One region of the Paenibacillus sp. P36 genome, then DNA from elsewhere that is predicted to be linked to it. Evidence: riboswitches for the same ligand, from Rfam matches in the RefSeq annotation. Region 1 holds a riboswitch; the other holds the start of a gene.
What was found. A riboswitch is a leader RNA that binds a small molecule or an ion and turns the genes downstream of it on or off. The one in region 1 is predicted to bind cobalamin.
Positions count from the first base shown of each region.

Region 2: it holds a riboswitch for cobalamin, as region 1 does, so the genes downstream of both, ACKTT9_RS07350 (ABC transporter substrate-binding protein) here and ACKTT9_RS26720 (DUF4430 domain-containing protein) in region 1, are expected to answer to the same signal.

Region 1 covers NZ_AP038372.1:5,977,176-5,985,011, reverse strand. Annotated here, with positions in the region: gene ACKTT9_RS26745 (ABC transporter permease) at 1-369, shown strand, start outside; gene ACKTT9_RS26740 (ABC transporter ATP-binding protein) at 403-1,320, shown strand; gene ACKTT9_RS26735 (ABC transporter ATP-binding protein) at 1,331-1,909, shown strand; gene glyA (serine hydroxymethyltransferase) at 2,047-3,294, shown strand; gene ACKTT9_RS26725 (NUDIX domain-containing protein) at 3,370-3,888, shown strand; cobalamin riboswitch at 3,941-4,141, shown strand; gene ACKTT9_RS26720 (DUF4430 domain-containing protein) at 4,309-7,836, shown strand, end outside.
Region 2 covers NZ_AP038372.1:1,569,111-1,576,946, forward strand. Annotated here, with positions in the region: gene ACKTT9_RS07325 (hypothetical protein) at 64-333, shown strand; gene ACKTT9_RS07330 (Lrp/AsnC family transcriptional regulator) at 513-1,004, shown strand; gene ACKTT9_RS07335 (aminotransferase class I/II-fold pyridoxal phosphate-dependent enzyme) at 1,020-2,225, shown strand; gene ACKTT9_RS07340 (aspartyl-phosphate phosphatase Spo0E family protein) at 2,293-2,559, shown strand; gene ACKTT9_RS07345 (hypothetical protein) at 2,622-3,152, shown strand; cobalamin riboswitch at 3,185-3,345, shown strand; gene ACKTT9_RS07350 (ABC transporter substrate-binding protein) at 3,495-4,514, shown strand; gene ACKTT9_RS07355 (FecCD family ABC transporter permease) at 4,529-5,551, shown strand; gene ACKTT9_RS07360 (heme ABC transporter ATP-binding protein) at 5,557-6,333, shown strand; gene cobT (nicotinate-nucleotide--dimethylbenzimidazole phosphoribosyltransferase) at 6,357-7,439, shown strand; gene cobU (bifunctional adenosylcobinamide kinase/adenosylcobinamide-phosphate guanylyltransferase) at 7,467-7,836, shown strand, end outside.

The sequences.
Region 1 (7,836 bases):
GCTGAGGTGATGCAGATCCGTTCGGCACCGTATGTTTCCATATCGCGTAATTTCGGAAAATCCAGTTGGTGGATTGCGACAAGACATATTGTCCCGCATCTGCTGCCCCAGCTTTTGGTCGGGCTTATTCTAATCGTTCCGCATGCCATTTTGCATGAAGCAGCCGTTACCTTCATAGGGATGGGACTTTCCCCACATGAGCCGGCGATTGGCATTATTTTATCCGAATCTATGAGGTATTTATCTTCCGGCATGTGGTGGCTGGCGTTGTTCCCTGGTTTGTGCTTGCTACTGTTGGTTCGGGCTTTTGCCATGTTGGGAGAGAACTTGAAGACGTGGATAGATCCCAGACGCGCACATGAGCATTAAACATTTTAAGCTTGGAAAAGAGGGATTCGGTTTATGTTGGAAGTCAGTGAACTTTCGATCAGCTTTAATACATTGGACCGACACTTTCGCCCTAAAAAAATGGAAGCCCTTCATAAATTGGAGCTTTCGATTGATGCCGGAGAAATTCTAGCTGTCGTAGGCTCCAGCGGTTCCGGCAAAAGTCTGCTGGCTCACGCTATTTTGGGCATTCTTCCCGGCAATGCGCAAGTTACGGGGACAATTTGCTTTAAAGGCGAGAAACTGACTGCTGAAAGGCAGGAGGGTTTGCGTGGGAAAGAAATCGCGCTTATCCCTCAGTCTGTGCAGTATTTGGATCCCTTAATGCGTGTTGGCGATCAAGTGAGACAAGCGGTTCGGCGAGGAAATCCGGCCGAGCTTCAGCGGAAAGCTTTTAGCAAGTATAGTTTATCGGACTTTGTCGCCAAACTGTTTCCCTTCCAACTTTCCGGAGGAATGGCGCGAAAAGTTCTCGTCTCAACGGCAACTGTAAGTGGAGCTCAGTTGTTGATTGCGGATGAGCCTACTCCAGGCTTGGATACGCCTTCTATGGGTGAGACCTTAAGCCGATTCAAGCAGCTGGCTCAGGAAGGTTGTGCGGTCATGTTAATCACACATGACATTGAAGCGGCTTTAACGGTAGCCGATCGGATTGCTGTGTTGTATGCCGGGACCGTAATTGAAATTGCCCCCCGCAGCGATTTCACAGGAGATGGGCAGAGACTGCGGCACCCGTATACGCAAGCGCTATGGAGAGCGCTCCCGGGCAACGGATTTATTCCTTTGCCTGGGGCTCAACCGCTGCCGGATGCTTTGCCGACAGGGTGTGTTTTTGCTCCACGCTGTTCTATGGCCACCTCGGAATGTGAACAGCAAGCTCCTGAGTCGCGCACGGTAAGAAGCGGAAAGGTTAGGTGCATACATAGTGCTTGAGGGGAAGTCTTTGGGGTATCGTTATGGGAAAGAGGCGTGGGTGTTTCATAACCTTGATATTCAAGTGGGAGCAGGAGAAATCGTAGGACTCGTCGGACCAAGTGGTTGTGGGAAGTCCACGCTAGGGCAGTTACTTGCAGGTCATGTGGGACTGCAAGAAGGACATGTGAGTGTGGACGGTGTTCCGCATAGGAAGGGTTTGCGAAACCCCGTTCAGTTAGTTCTGCAGCATCCTGAACAAGCGGTTAATCCGAGGTGGAAGCTTCGAAGAACGCTTCAAGAGTCAGGTATGATGGACCCTGTTATGCGCTCGGAATTATCGATTGAGGACGCATGGTTAGATCGCTATCCGAACGAGCTGTCCGGCGGGGAGCTGCAGCGGATTTGTGTGGCGAGAGCGCTGAGTACGGAAACACGCTATTTAATTGCGGATGAGATGACCACCATGCTAGATGCTATTACACAAGCGCAAATCTGGCATGCGGTGCTGCGCTGGGCTGAGCGGCAGCGTGCGGGTGTTTTGGTGATTAGCCATGAGCGGGAATTGATTGAGCGGTTGTGTGGGCGGGTGATTAGCTTTCCATTCTAATGAGCTAGGTAAGTTTCCTCTTTCTCCTGCTGATATAGCCATTAACTATATCTAGATATAGCTAAATCCAGTTACTCTATAGCCACAGCTCTATGATATCTTTTTTATAACAAAACGATGCTAAGGAGCAATAGACTGTGGAACAATTACGTAAACAAGACCCCAAAATTGTTGAGGCAATGAATCTGGAGATCGGCCGTCAACGTGACAAAATTGAGTTGATCGCTTCTGAAAACTTCGTCAGCGAAGCTGTTCTGCAAGCAATGGGAACGGTTCTAACGAATAAATACGCAGAAGGCTATCCGGGAAAACGCTACTACGGCGGATGCGAGCATGTCGATATCGTTGAGGATATCGCGCGTGATCGTGCCAAAGAATTATTTGGCGCAGAGCATGCCAATGTGCAGCCGCACTCCGGCGCGCAAGCCAATTTAGCGGTATATTTAGCTGCTCTGAACCCGGGAGATACCGTTCTTGGTATGAACTTGGCGCATGGCGGTCACTTAACACATGGAAGTCCTGTTAATGCCTCGGGTATTTTGTACAACTTTATTCCTTATGGTGTTAGAGAAAGCGACGGGTTGATTGATTACAATGAGGTTCGCAAATTGGCATTCAAGCATAAACCTCGCATGATTGTAGCTGGTGCCAGCGCATATGCACGCATTATTGATTTTGAAGCATTAGGTGAGATAGCTAATGATGTAGGAGCTCTGTTCTTTGTGGACATGGCTCATATTGCCGGGTTAGTTGCGGCAGGGTTGCACCCTAGTCCTGTGCCGCACGCTCATTTTGTAACTACAACTACGCATAAAACGCTTCGCGGTCCCCGCGGCGGTATGATTCTTTGCCGCAAGCCTTGGGCTGCAGCGATTGATAAAGCGGTATTCCCCGGAACGCAAGGCGGACCGCTGATGCATATTATTGCCGCTAAAGCCGTTGCTTTTGGCGAAGCGCTTCAACAAGATTTTAAAACGTACGCTCAAAATGTTGTTCTCAACGCCAAAACGTTATCAGAAGAGCTTTTGGCCGAAGGTGTCAATCTTGTATCCGGAGGCACAGATAACCATCTGATGCTGATCGACTTGCGCAGTCTGGGCATCACTGGTAAAGAGGCGGAACATTTGCTGGATGAAGTAGGCGTAACGGTAAACAAAAATGCGATTCCTTTCGACCCTGCGAAACCGATGGTTACAAGCGGAGTCCGGATCGGAACTCCAGCTGTTACCGCCCGTGGCATGGATCAAGAATCTATGAAAACAATTGCCAAAATTGTGGCGTTAACGTTGAAAAATCCTACGGACGAAGCTGTGCATAACCAAGTACGGGGAATGGTCAGTGATCTGACAGCGCAATTCCCATTATATCCAGGGTTGAGCTACTAAAGTTACAATTGAACAAAGTATTTGATCTTTGGATCAAATACTTTTTTTATTATTAGAAAAAAAGTTGGTGGCATAGTGAAGTATGAATTTCCAGGTGCTTTGCAGAATCAAAAGATTATTTTATCCAAGGAATGTCTCATTGAAGAAGCAAATTGTGTCCTGATTTGTGCATTCTATCAAGGTAAATTGATTCTCGTTAGACATAACAGCCGGGGGTGGGAGTTGCCAGGAGGGAAGAGAGAGAAGGGGGAGCCCGTTCTTCAAACGGTTCGAAGAGAGATGCAGGAAGAGGCTGGAGGAGAGCTGGATGCGATCGAGAGAATTGGGCAATATCTAATTTTTGAAAATGATCATCTAGTATTTGTGAAAAATATTTATATTTCCACGGTCCTTGTTCTTGGAGCGCTCCCGGGCGGATTTGAGACGGATGGTATCATGCTGGTAGATGCGATTCCGCAGCAAGTTGAGATTATGAATGATGAAACATTTAGTCCTTATATGAAGGATAATGTCTATATGATTGTATCCGAATGGATTAAGGATCATCGGTTTATTAGAGATAGTTACAAGGCTTGTCCCGAAGCTATGAAATAAATTATGAAGTAGACAAAACGAAATAAACGATATAACATTAGCGATGACAAAATATAATATGCTAAATAAGGGTGCAAGCATACGATTTGGATGCTTGCTTAATAGGGAAGTTCGGTCAAAGCCGACGCGGTCCCACCACTGTAATTGCCGAGTAACTCTTTCATATGCCACTGACTTGTTCACGAGATTGGGAAGGCGAAAGAGAAGCGATGACGCATGAGCCAGGAGACCTGCCTTTATTTATAGTATGTTACTAATTCTTTGGGGGTGGGAATTAGCAACAAAAGATTATGCTAAGGCATAATTCTTACTATGACACATGTTATTTGTGCGTACTAATGGATGTACAGCCACCCTAGTTTTTTAGGGTGGCTTTTTTGCGCGGTTGTCCAAATTTGGTAGGAAAGAGGAATGACAAGAATGAGTCATCGTTATGTTTCAAAGCCGTTTATTGCACTTTTTATGTCTTTTGTACTCTTATTTTCTTCGCTAGGGGTTTTGGCAGGACCGAGCAGTCAAGCTCTTGCCAGTACAACAGGCCCAAGCTCAATTCGCGAATGGTTGCCAGCACCGGGGCAATTCGTTAACGAGGCTGCTTGGGGAGGAACGGGCGATATTAACTCGAAGTGGACGAATACGCCCGGTTCTACGGGAGTCTCCCTCGGTTCTTTTGGAGGAAGCGTCGTCTACAAGTTTGATGAACCGATTCAGAACAATCCCAAAAATCCATACGGCGTGGATTTCACCGTATTTGGAAATGCCTTCGCTGGTAACGAAGAACCTGCCGGTGTGGCTGTAGCACAGGACGATGGGACAGGTAATCCAGGCCCGTGGTTTTATATTGCTGGATCCGAGCATTACGAAGACAGCACAATTTGGGATTATAGAGTTACTTATACGAATCCCGAGCCGGATTTTACAAGCCCTAATGGTGTCAATGTGCCATGGGTTGATAATCAGGCAGGCAGTGGGGATGTAAAAACCAATGCTTATCATAAACATGCGTATTATCCGATACCTGCAAATTACCCCAATGCCCCATCGGATTTTAACAACCAATCGTATACTTATTCCGGTGTGAAAATAAATGTTAGAAAAAATGCTTTCGGTTATCCCGATACGCACGCGAACGGCAGTGCTCCCTATGATGTTCCTGCTAATCCCTATCTAACATCGCCAGTCAAAGGTGACCCTATCGATATTAGCTGGGCTGTTGACAGTACTGGTAAACCTGTTAATTTAACGAATGTCAGCTTTGTTAAGGTTTATAATGCAGTTCAAATAGACGGTGGTGCCCTGGGTGAAATAGGTGCCGAAGTTACTGCTCTGCAGAAGGTATCCGTCAATGATGCGGTTTATGAAACTGACGATCTTTCAAGCATCGTATTGTCAGGGGTTGGTGCTGACGTAACGAAGCAAGTTACCGTTACTTCTGGTGTTTATGTCTATGAGGATATCCGAATCAATGCGGATAAAATTAAGGTTACGGCTAACGGCACAGCAAGCCAAATTTTCGTCAATAATAAAAGCGGTACTTCAGGTGCATTAATTGACAAAGAAATTACATTGAGCGCAAATAAGGCTAAGATCGTTAGAGTTATTGCTCAAGAAGGCATAAATACCCCTAAGATTTACTACTTGAGTATTATAAAAGAGGCCAATAAAACGGCGTTGAATGCCTCGATTACTGATGTTGAGAGCATGACAAAAGGTAATTATTCAGACACGAGTTGGCAAGCGCTGCAAAATAGTTTGGCAGCAGCCAAACAAGTGGCGGCCGACAGTACGGCAATCCAAGATCAGGTTGACGTCACGTTAGCTAATTTGCTAGCAGCCGTGCAAGGCCTGCAAAATAATGCTCCTCCTATAACGGTTTCTGTCATCATAAATGGTTTCAGCGCAACAGCTGGAAAAATCGTTAACTTAGCTAAAACAGACACTGTTGTTGAAGATGGCTCAACAGCTGCAGCTGCGATTCAGAAAGTACTAGATGCAAATCAGATCTCCGTTGTTAATGCAAGCGGGAATTACATCACGAAAATAGGCGATTTGGCTACAGGTGATGGTGGTACCAAGAGTGGTTGGATGTATTTGGTCAACGGGCAATTTGCCGATGTTGGCATCGCGGATTACAAATTAAAAAGCAGTGACGTTATCTCACTTGTTTACACAGATGACTATGAGCAAGATATAACAACAACAGCCAATAAAACGGCACTGGATGCAAAAATTGCTGAACTTAATGCTTTGCAGCAGGGCAACTATACAGATGCGAGCTGGCTTGTATTGCAAAGCAGCTTAACATTCGCAAAAGCAGTATCTGCAAATACCAATGCAATTCAATATCATGCAGATAGCGCGTTAGCCAAAATAAATGCAGCCTTTCAAAACTTAGTCACGACACCTACGGATCCACAAACGATTGCTGTTTCATTCACTTTGAACGGCACTAGTGCTGCTGCTGGTAAAAGTGTCACTTTACCGAAAACAACCGTAAATATTGAGCCAGGTCATACGGCAGCTTACGTGATTGAGAAGGTATTAAATGAAGCGGGTATTTCCTTTGTCAATGAAAATGGCGCCTATATTTCAAAGGTTGGAAATTTGGCTGCCTTCGATGGGGGACCTTACAGCGGCTGGATGTATTCCGTTGATGGCGTTGATCCAGATGTCGGAATTGCCAGCTACATATTAGACCATAACGCCGATATCGTGCTTCGCTATACGGATAATTACTTGGATGAGAATCCGCCAACAACACCGGGTAATATTACGGTATCTGTCATCGTAAATGGTTTCAGCGCAACAGCTGGAAAAATCGTTAACTTAGCTAAAACAGACACAGTTGTTGAAGAAGGCTCATCAGCTGCATTTGCGATTCAAAAAGTATTAGCTGAGAAACAGATCCCCGTTGTTAATGCAAGCGGAAATTACATCACAAAAATAGGCGATTTGGACACAGGTGATGGTGGTACCAAAAGTGGCTGGATGTACTTGGTCAATGGCCAATTTGCCCTTGTTGGCATCGCGGATTACAAATTAAATAACGGTGACATCATTTCACTTGTTTACACAGATGATTATGAGCAAGATATAACAACAACAGCCAATAAAACGGCACTGAATGCAAAAATAACTGAGCTTGATGCTTTGCAAAAGAGCAACTATACAGATGCAAGCTGGCTTGTACTGCAAAATAGCTTAACACTTGCAAAAGCAGTTTCCGCAAATATCAATGCTATTCAATATCATGTTGATAGTGCATTAGCCAAAATAAATGCAGCCTTTCAAAACTTAGTCACAGCAACAGTTCCAGTGGATCCCAATGACCCGTCCGGCGGTCAGCCTTCAGCAGGTGAAATTCAAGCGGCAATTAACGCTGCTTCTAAGTATTTCCTCACCAAACCAAGCGGGGTAAGCTCAGACTGGAGCGCGATAGGTTTAGCACGCACGGGTAATAAGCTTCCCTATACGTATTATCAAAAACTAGCCAATAGTGTTTCAAGTTCCAAAGGAGATTTTAACTTAGTTACTGATCTTGAACGGTCGATCCTTGGTATAACGGTTACTGGTGGTGACGCATCCCACGTTGAAGGTTTTAACTTGATTGAGAAATTGTACAATCACAGCAAAATGACCGCCCAAGGCATTAATGGTTTAGTTTATGCTCTGCTGGCACTTGATTCCAAAAATTATTCTGTACCGGATAATGCCGAATGGACAAGGCAAAAAATTATCAATCAAATTATTTCTAAACAAAATCAAGACGGAGGCTTTGCTTTAGGCACTGGTAAAAGTGATCCTGATATTACTGCGATGACCTTTACTGCTTTAGCTCCGTATGCGGACAATCAAGCTGTAGTTCAGGCAGACACCCTTACAAAAGCAGCAAATTGGTTGTCTCTGAACCAACAATCCAATGGGGGCTATCTTTCATATGGAGTGGAT
Region 2 (7,836 bases), 4.3 Mb from region 1:
AAAAATTCATGATTGAGTATAATTATAGAAGTAGCAAAGCGATCGCAGAGAGGTGGATTTAGCTTGAAATTATCCTATATTAATGGACATCCCGAAAATGATCAACTTCATGATTTTATACAGTCATATACAAATGAATGCATAACAACCGGTGCTCAGAACCAAGTGGACTGGAATCAGCTGGAGTCTCAGAATGTGATTTCTGTGTATGACGATAATACGCTTGTCGGGATCGGCTGTATGGCCGGAGAACCGAGTATCCATGTGCGGCCTACGTATGAACACCGTGAAATTGAACATACCGTTGCTAAATTGCTGAAAGCTGGCATCTAAACGGGGTGTATAAATAATAAGCTGCCTGGATCAGGCGGCTTTTTGTTATTCTCATGCAGGAAAATTCATTTATACACAAATTATCTGAAAATTTGATGAGCGGAGTAATTGAATTAGGACAGCAATTCATTGTAAGATTAAAGGATGAATGAATACGATCACAGAAAGGTTGGTTAACCATGGATGCTTTGAAGCTTAAAATTCTCGAATTACTGAAAGAAGACGCCCGCCGGAGTGCGGAACTCATCGCCACAATGTTAGGAACGGCGGAGGACGAGGTGGCGCGAGCGATAAGCGAGATGGAAGCGGATAAGGTCATCGTCAAGTACGCGACAGTTGTTAACTGGAGCAAGGTAGATGACGAAAAGGTTACCGCCCTGATTGAAGTGCAAATTACGCCTGAACGCGGACGCGGGTTCGACGCTATTGCGGAACGGATCTATTTATATCCAGAGGTCAAATCTGTCTATCTCATGTCTGGCGCTTATGATTTACTTGTAGAGGTTGAAGGTCATTCGCTTAAACAAGTCGCTTCTTTTGTTTCTAACAAGCTATCGCCAATTGATCGCGTGCTTTCAACCAAAACGAATTTTATCTTGAAAAAATACAAACAAGACGGCATCATTTTCGAGGATCAGGCTGATGATCATCGGATGCTTGTCTCTCCGTAAGGAAGAGGTAAAGCCATGATCAAAAATGAGACAATCGTAGAGCCGAACAAAGTGAAATCGATGCAGGGCTACCTTGCTCCTGCCGTACGTGAAATGAAGCCTTCAGGTATTCGGAAGTTTTTTGATCTAGTAAGCAACAGCAAGGATGATATTATTTCCCTTGGTGTGGGGGAGCCGGATTTTTCAACCCCTTGGCACGTTCGTGAAGCAGCCGTTTACTCTTTGGAGCGCGGCAGAACGAAATATACGCCAAACTCAGGGATTCCTGAGCTTCGCGAAGCGATTGCGGATTATTTGTACACATCCTTTAAAGTGAAATATGAGCCGTCGAATGAAGTCCTTGTGACCGTCGGAGGCAGTGAAGCCATTGATTTGGCTCTGCGTGCTTTGATTACGCCGGGGGATGAGATTCTGATTCCAGAACCTTGCTACATCTCCTATTCGCCTATTACGAGTATTAGCGGCGGCGTTCCAGTCGGAATCGAAACATTCGCGAAGGATCAGTTCAAACTGACAGAGAAGGCGCTTCGTGATGCCATTACGCCACGCTCCAAAATTTTAATTCTATGTTATCCAAGCAATCCTACTGGCGGCATTATGACTTATGAGGACTGGCTGCCAATTGCCAAAGTTGTGGAAGAGAACGATCTAATTGTGATTTCGGATGAAATTTATGCGGAATTGACCTATGGGCAGAAGCATGTAAGTTTTGCAGCTGTTCCGGGCATGAAGGATCGGACAATTCTAGTTAGCGGCTTTTCCAAAGCATTTGCGATGACTGGCTGGAGAATGGGATATGCATGCGGTCACCGAGAGTTGATCTCCGCAATGACCAAAATTCACCAGTATACGGTGATGTGCGCACCTGTGATGGGTCAAGTAGCTGCACATGAGGCTTTGACAAATGGTTTGGAAGAGAAAGACCGTATGATAGAGTCTTACAATCAACGCAGGCGCCTGGTCGTCAAAGGGTTCCGCGATATTGGACTGGAGTGTCATGAACCGCAGGGTGCTTTCTACGCCTTCCCGAGCGTTGTTGCCACAGGACTTACTTCAGACGAATTTGCCCAGCGGCTTTTATTCGAAGCTAAGGTTGCTGCTGTACCAGGAGATGTGTTCGGCTTAGGTGGGGAAGGTTTCTTACGCTGCTCTTATGCCTATAGTGTATCTCAACTGAATGAAGCTTTAGAGAGAATTGGAAAATTTCTAAGAAATTTGTGATTCAAACTGAAAAATCTATGTTAATTATTCATGAAAACTGGTATTCTTGTAGTAAGGAGGGATGAGCATGGCTTTCATGGAATACCAACTATCAACCTATCGAAAACATCTGCAAATTAATGAACAAGATTTCGAACAACGTTGGTTGACTAAGCGTGCTAAGAAACGTAACTCCCTAAACTTATTAGAAGAAGAGATTCATTCTCTGCGACGCAGGTTAGAACAGATGGTTCTGGACGGAGAAGAAATGACATCCGAATCTGTCGTGGAACTCAGTACGATACTTGATCTCAAAATAAATGAATATATGAATAATTGGAAGAAAAGTCGGTGAAAGCCGACTTTTCTCGCGACTATCGATATATTTAGATTCGTATACGGAGGTACTCTTACATCATGAAATTGAAATTTCTAATGGTCATGCTAGTGTCAGCACTTATGGTGATAGTTGCGGGTTGTGGAGGACCAAAGCCGGATGTTTCTATCTTTGTCATGGGTCAAAATGGATTTCCAAGTGATGCAGGTGAGAAGCTAGAGGCATCTTTGAAAACGAAGATCGGCGAGACTCCTACCGTTAAGCTGAATACTTCTCCCATTTTCTCCATGGAAAAAATGATCGTTGAATTGGCGGCAGGCGGAAACGGCATCTTCATCCTGGCGGATGACCAATTTAAAACATTAAGCAATCAAGCAGGGTTCGTTTCTCTGGACGAGACGATTAACCCTTCGGATTATCCGGACGGTGTTATCGAAATTGCGGAAGAGGGCAAGCCTGCCGAAAAGCATCTGTATGGAATTCCGCTCTCAGGCAACAAGTGGATGAAGGAGCAAGGCTTCGAAGGAAAAGGACTTATTGCTTTCATTCCTGTCAATGCCCCGAAAATGGAGGAAGCTAAGCAAGTACTCAAGGTTATTGCACAAAAGTAGCAAGAAGTCTATAATCGACAATTAGATTGATAGTCAAATATGCAGCCATTGGTGCCGGCAACGAATTCACATATGAATTTCATTGTCGCTTAAAAGGGAAGCCGGTTGAAGTCCGGCGCGGTCCCGCCACTGTAATCCGGAAGAGAAGTATTGCCGGGGAGCCAGGATACCTGCCATGGTGCCGTTACGACATCCTTCGAGGAAAAGGATCGCTTTAAATCAGGAAGCAACGGATTCGTTGCTGAGCACCGCGATTTATCGTCCCCTTTGTTCCTTAGGAACAGAGGGGTTTTTTATTTGGGATTTATCGAAATCACAGGTTTCAGAGAGAGGGGTTACACCATGCAAATGAAAAAGAACGGGATCAAGAGGGCACTCCTCTTATCGGTTGCTTTAGCGACAGCGGTTAGCTTAGCGGCTTGTGGTAAGCAAGAAGCGGAAATTACCAGTCCATCTAAGCTTGGCGGAGAGTCAACGACGGCGCCTACTCCTGCTGCAACAACAGCTGCGACATCCAAAAAGACGGCGTATCCGCTGAAAATTAAAGATGCAACGGGGAAAGAATTCACTTTTGACAAGGCGCCGGAGCGGATCGCATCGGTTTCTCCTGCAGAAACGGAAGCACTTTTTGCACTTGGATTGGATGATAAGATTGTTGGCGTCTCCGATTTCGATGATTATCCGGAAGCAGCGAAGTCCAAGCCCAAATTGGGAAGTATCACGAAGCCGAACCAGGAAGCTTTGATTGCGACTAATGCGAATATTGTCTTTACAGGTGTCTCGATGAAAGCGGACACGGTTGAAAAACTGCGGGAATCGAACATCAATGTGTTTAAAGTGGAACCCAAGACGTTGGATGATGCGATTGCAAACATTGAAACCTATGGTTTGATTACAGATCGTCAGGAACAAGCTGAGAAAATCGTCACCAAGATGAAAGCGGATCGTAAGAAGGTTGTCGATGCCGTGAAAGATGTAAAGCAGGAAAACAAGAAAAAAGTATACATAGAATTTAGTCCGGGCTGGACCGTCGGCAGCGGCGAATTTATGGATGAGCTGATCAAACTTTCGGGCGGCATTAATGTAGCTGGCGACGGTAAAGGCTGGTATCAAATCAGCGAAGAGAAAATTATCGCACAAAACCCGGCTGTTATTCTCTTTGCGAATGGTGTCGTAGATACCAAAAGCAAAATGTCGCTTGATGAAATTATTCGCACACGAAGCGGTTGGGATGCTATTGAAGCTGTAAAGAACAAACAGGTAATCGGTCTTGACCAGAACCTGCTGAGCCGTCCGGGACCGAGATTGACCGATGGACTGCTGGAAATGGCGAAAGGCATTTATCCTGAACTGGTGAAATAAATGAAAAAAAACTAATGCTATGGGGAGGAGTAGGGGGTATACTCCTTCTTCTTTCTATTCTGGCAAGTTTATCGCTGGGAACAGCTAATCTCCCAGTACTCCAAATTGCAGGCATCCTAGGGAAGCATATTCCTTGGGCTGGCGACTATATCGACGTCACTTGGCAGCAGTCTGCGGAGCAAATCATAAATAAGGTTCGTTTGCCTCGCGTATTGCTGGGGATTCTGGTAGGGGCCTCTCTCTCCGTTGCCGGAGCTGCTTTCCAGGGCGTGCTGCGCAATCCGCTTGCAGATCCATACGCACTTGGGGTTTCTTCAGGCGCTTCGGTCGGGGCGGCGTTTTTAATCTATTTTGGTCTGCAGATGGCTTTGTTCGGGCAATGGTCGGTTCCGATTGTTGCTTTTGTAACGGGACTTATTTCCCTTTTCCTTGTGCTTAAGCTGGCTCAGATCGATGGCAAGCTGAAGATGGAGACGCTTATTTTGTCCGGCGTTGTCATGCAGGCTTTTCTTGGCGCGATTGTTTCCTTTATGGTTTCGATTTCTAAGCAGGTCATTAATGAAATTGTTTTTTGGTTAATGGGCAGTTTGGCGATGCGGGGCTGGCCGTACATAACGATTATTTCGCCATATTTAGTCATAGGTTTAGTAATACTGCTTAGTTATGCAAGATCATTGAATTTGCTTGCGTTGGGAGAGCGGCAGGCTTCCCATTTGGGAGTAAATGTAGAACGCACGAAGCTGATTGTGCTAATTGTTGCTACATTTATTACGGCGGCAGCTGTCTCTGTAGCAGGTGTTATCGGCTTCGTAGGGCTCATCATTCCGCACTTGGTTCGTCTGATCGTCGGTCCGGACTATCGTCTTATTATTCCTTTGTCCGCGATTGGCGGCGGTATCTATGTCTTGTGGGCGGACACGCTCGCTCGTACCTTGCTAAGTCCGACGGAGATTCCGCTTGGTGTTATCACAGCGTTTTTGGGGGCGCCATTTTTTGCCTATTTGCTACATAAGGATAAGAAAACGTTAAGAGGTTGAAAACGATGATTAAAGTGCAGCAGCTTTCCCAAAGCTTTCATGAACGGCCGGTACTTGAAAATATAAGCTTTGAGGTTCAACATGGTGAGTTTTTTGGGATTATTGGGCCAAATGGCAGCGGGAAATCGACGTTACTACGCCTTCTTTCCGGGATTGATCCGGTTAAAAATGGCTCGGTAGAGCTGGATGGTCGACTGGCGTCGGCCTATTCACGAAAGGAACTGGCCAGATGGCTGGCCGTTTTGCAGCAGGATGCACTGCCGCCGGTTGGATTCACGATTCGCGAAGTCGTGGAGATGGGCCGTTATCCTTTTCAAAATTGGCTTGGCGAGGATACCGTGGAAGCGGAGCAACTCATCGAGGCGATTATTCGGAAACTGCAGTTGGAACCGCTTGTTGAACGAACGATTGAGCGTCTCAGCGGCGGCGAGAGGCAGCGGGTCGCGCTTGCAAAAGTCATGGCTCAGCAACCTCGTTTGCTTATGTTGGATGAGCCTACAACCTTTTTGGATATTGGGTATCAAGTACAGATGATGGATTATATTCGTGAATGGCAGCGCGAGTCGCAGTTAACCGTAGTGGCGGTTCTGCATGACTTGAATTTGGCCGCGCAATACTGTACACGGTTAATGGTGATACATAACGGAGAATTGGCAGCGATTGGAACACCCGATGAGATTATTACAAGCAAATTAATTACAGAGGTCTATGGAACTGAACCTATTGTTCTGCAGCACCCAACGAACCAAGCACCACAGATTTTATTGCAGCCGGGAAAATAATGAACTTGGTAACGGAGGAATGGATGATGAGTAATTTGCAAACGATGATCAGTGCAATTGAGCCTATTCATGCAGATGTGGTGAAGCAGGCGAATGATCATTTGAATCAATTGACCAAACCGCAGGGGAGCTTAGGCAAACTGGAAGATATTGCGCGACAAGTTGCCGGGATTACCGGTGAAGTGAAGCCGTTGTTTGATAAAAAAGCGGTCATTGTCATGGCAGGCGACCATGGTGTTTGTGAAGAAGGCATTAGCGCGTTCCCAGCGGAAGTCACGCCGCAGATGGTGCTGAACTTCCTTCATGGCGGTGCAGCGGTTAATGTGCTGGCCAGACATGCAGGAGCAGATGTTGTTTGCGTCGATATGGGGGTTAACGCGGATCTGGAGCATCCGAACCTCGTTTCACGCAAGGTAAGAAAAGGTTCACGCAACATGGCGCGCGAAGCAGCGCTTACGTTAGAAGAAACCGTACAAGCGATTGAGGCGGGCATTGAGTTAGTGGATGACCTGGCTCAGAAGGGTTATCGTCTTTTTGCGACCGGTGAGATGGGGATCGGCAACACAACGGCTAGCGCGGCGATTTTATGCGCATTGGGCGGTGTGGATGCTGAAATATCCGTAGGCCGCGGAACGGGTATTGACGACGCGAAATGGCTGCATAAGCGGTCGGTTGTCAACAAGGCGCTCCACGTGAACGGACTTCATCCTGCGAAAGACAACGCGATCAGCACAAGCGGCGACTTCGCGCTTGAAGTGTTAAGCAAGGTCGGCGGATTGGAGATCGCCGGACTGGTTGGCGTGATTCTTGGCGCAGCGAAGAATCGGTGCCCGGTTGTCGTCGACGGCTACATCTCGTCGGCAGCAGCGCTCGTGGCGAGCCGATTAGCCCCGCTAAGCGCGTCCTACATGCTCGCCTCGCACTTATCTCAAGAGCAGGGGCATGCGAAGATGCTTGAGGCTGTGGGCCTCTCTGCGATGCTGCAGATGGATATGCGCCTGGGAGAAGGAACAGGTGCGGTGCTTGCCTTTAACTTGATCGAAGCCGCAGGCAAGATCATGCGAGAGATGGCGACATTCGAAAGCGCAGGCGTGTCGCGGGAGTAGACAGCCTGAGAAGGAGGCGGAGGCGCCATGGCGGTTTTGGTAACGGGCGGCGCGCGCAGCGGCAAGAGCTCTTTTGCAGAGAAGCTCGCGATGCATGGCAGCGAGCGTGGGATCTATATCGCGACCTCCCACATCTACGATGAGGAAATGAGGGAGCGGGTTCGTCTGCATCAGCAGACGAGGCTCAGTTCGGGGTATCCATGGGATACCCGGGAGGAGCCGTTTCGGCTGTGCGAGCTCTTGCAGCAGCTGGACGAGAGCGGCGAGGAAGCGGTTGTTCTGGTTGATTGCTTAACACTCTGGTTAAGCAACTGGCTGCTCCAGTATGAAGGCGAGCAGGACGCTTCCACTTTGGTAATGAAGCAGGTTGAACAACTGGTGAAAACAGTGTCAGGTT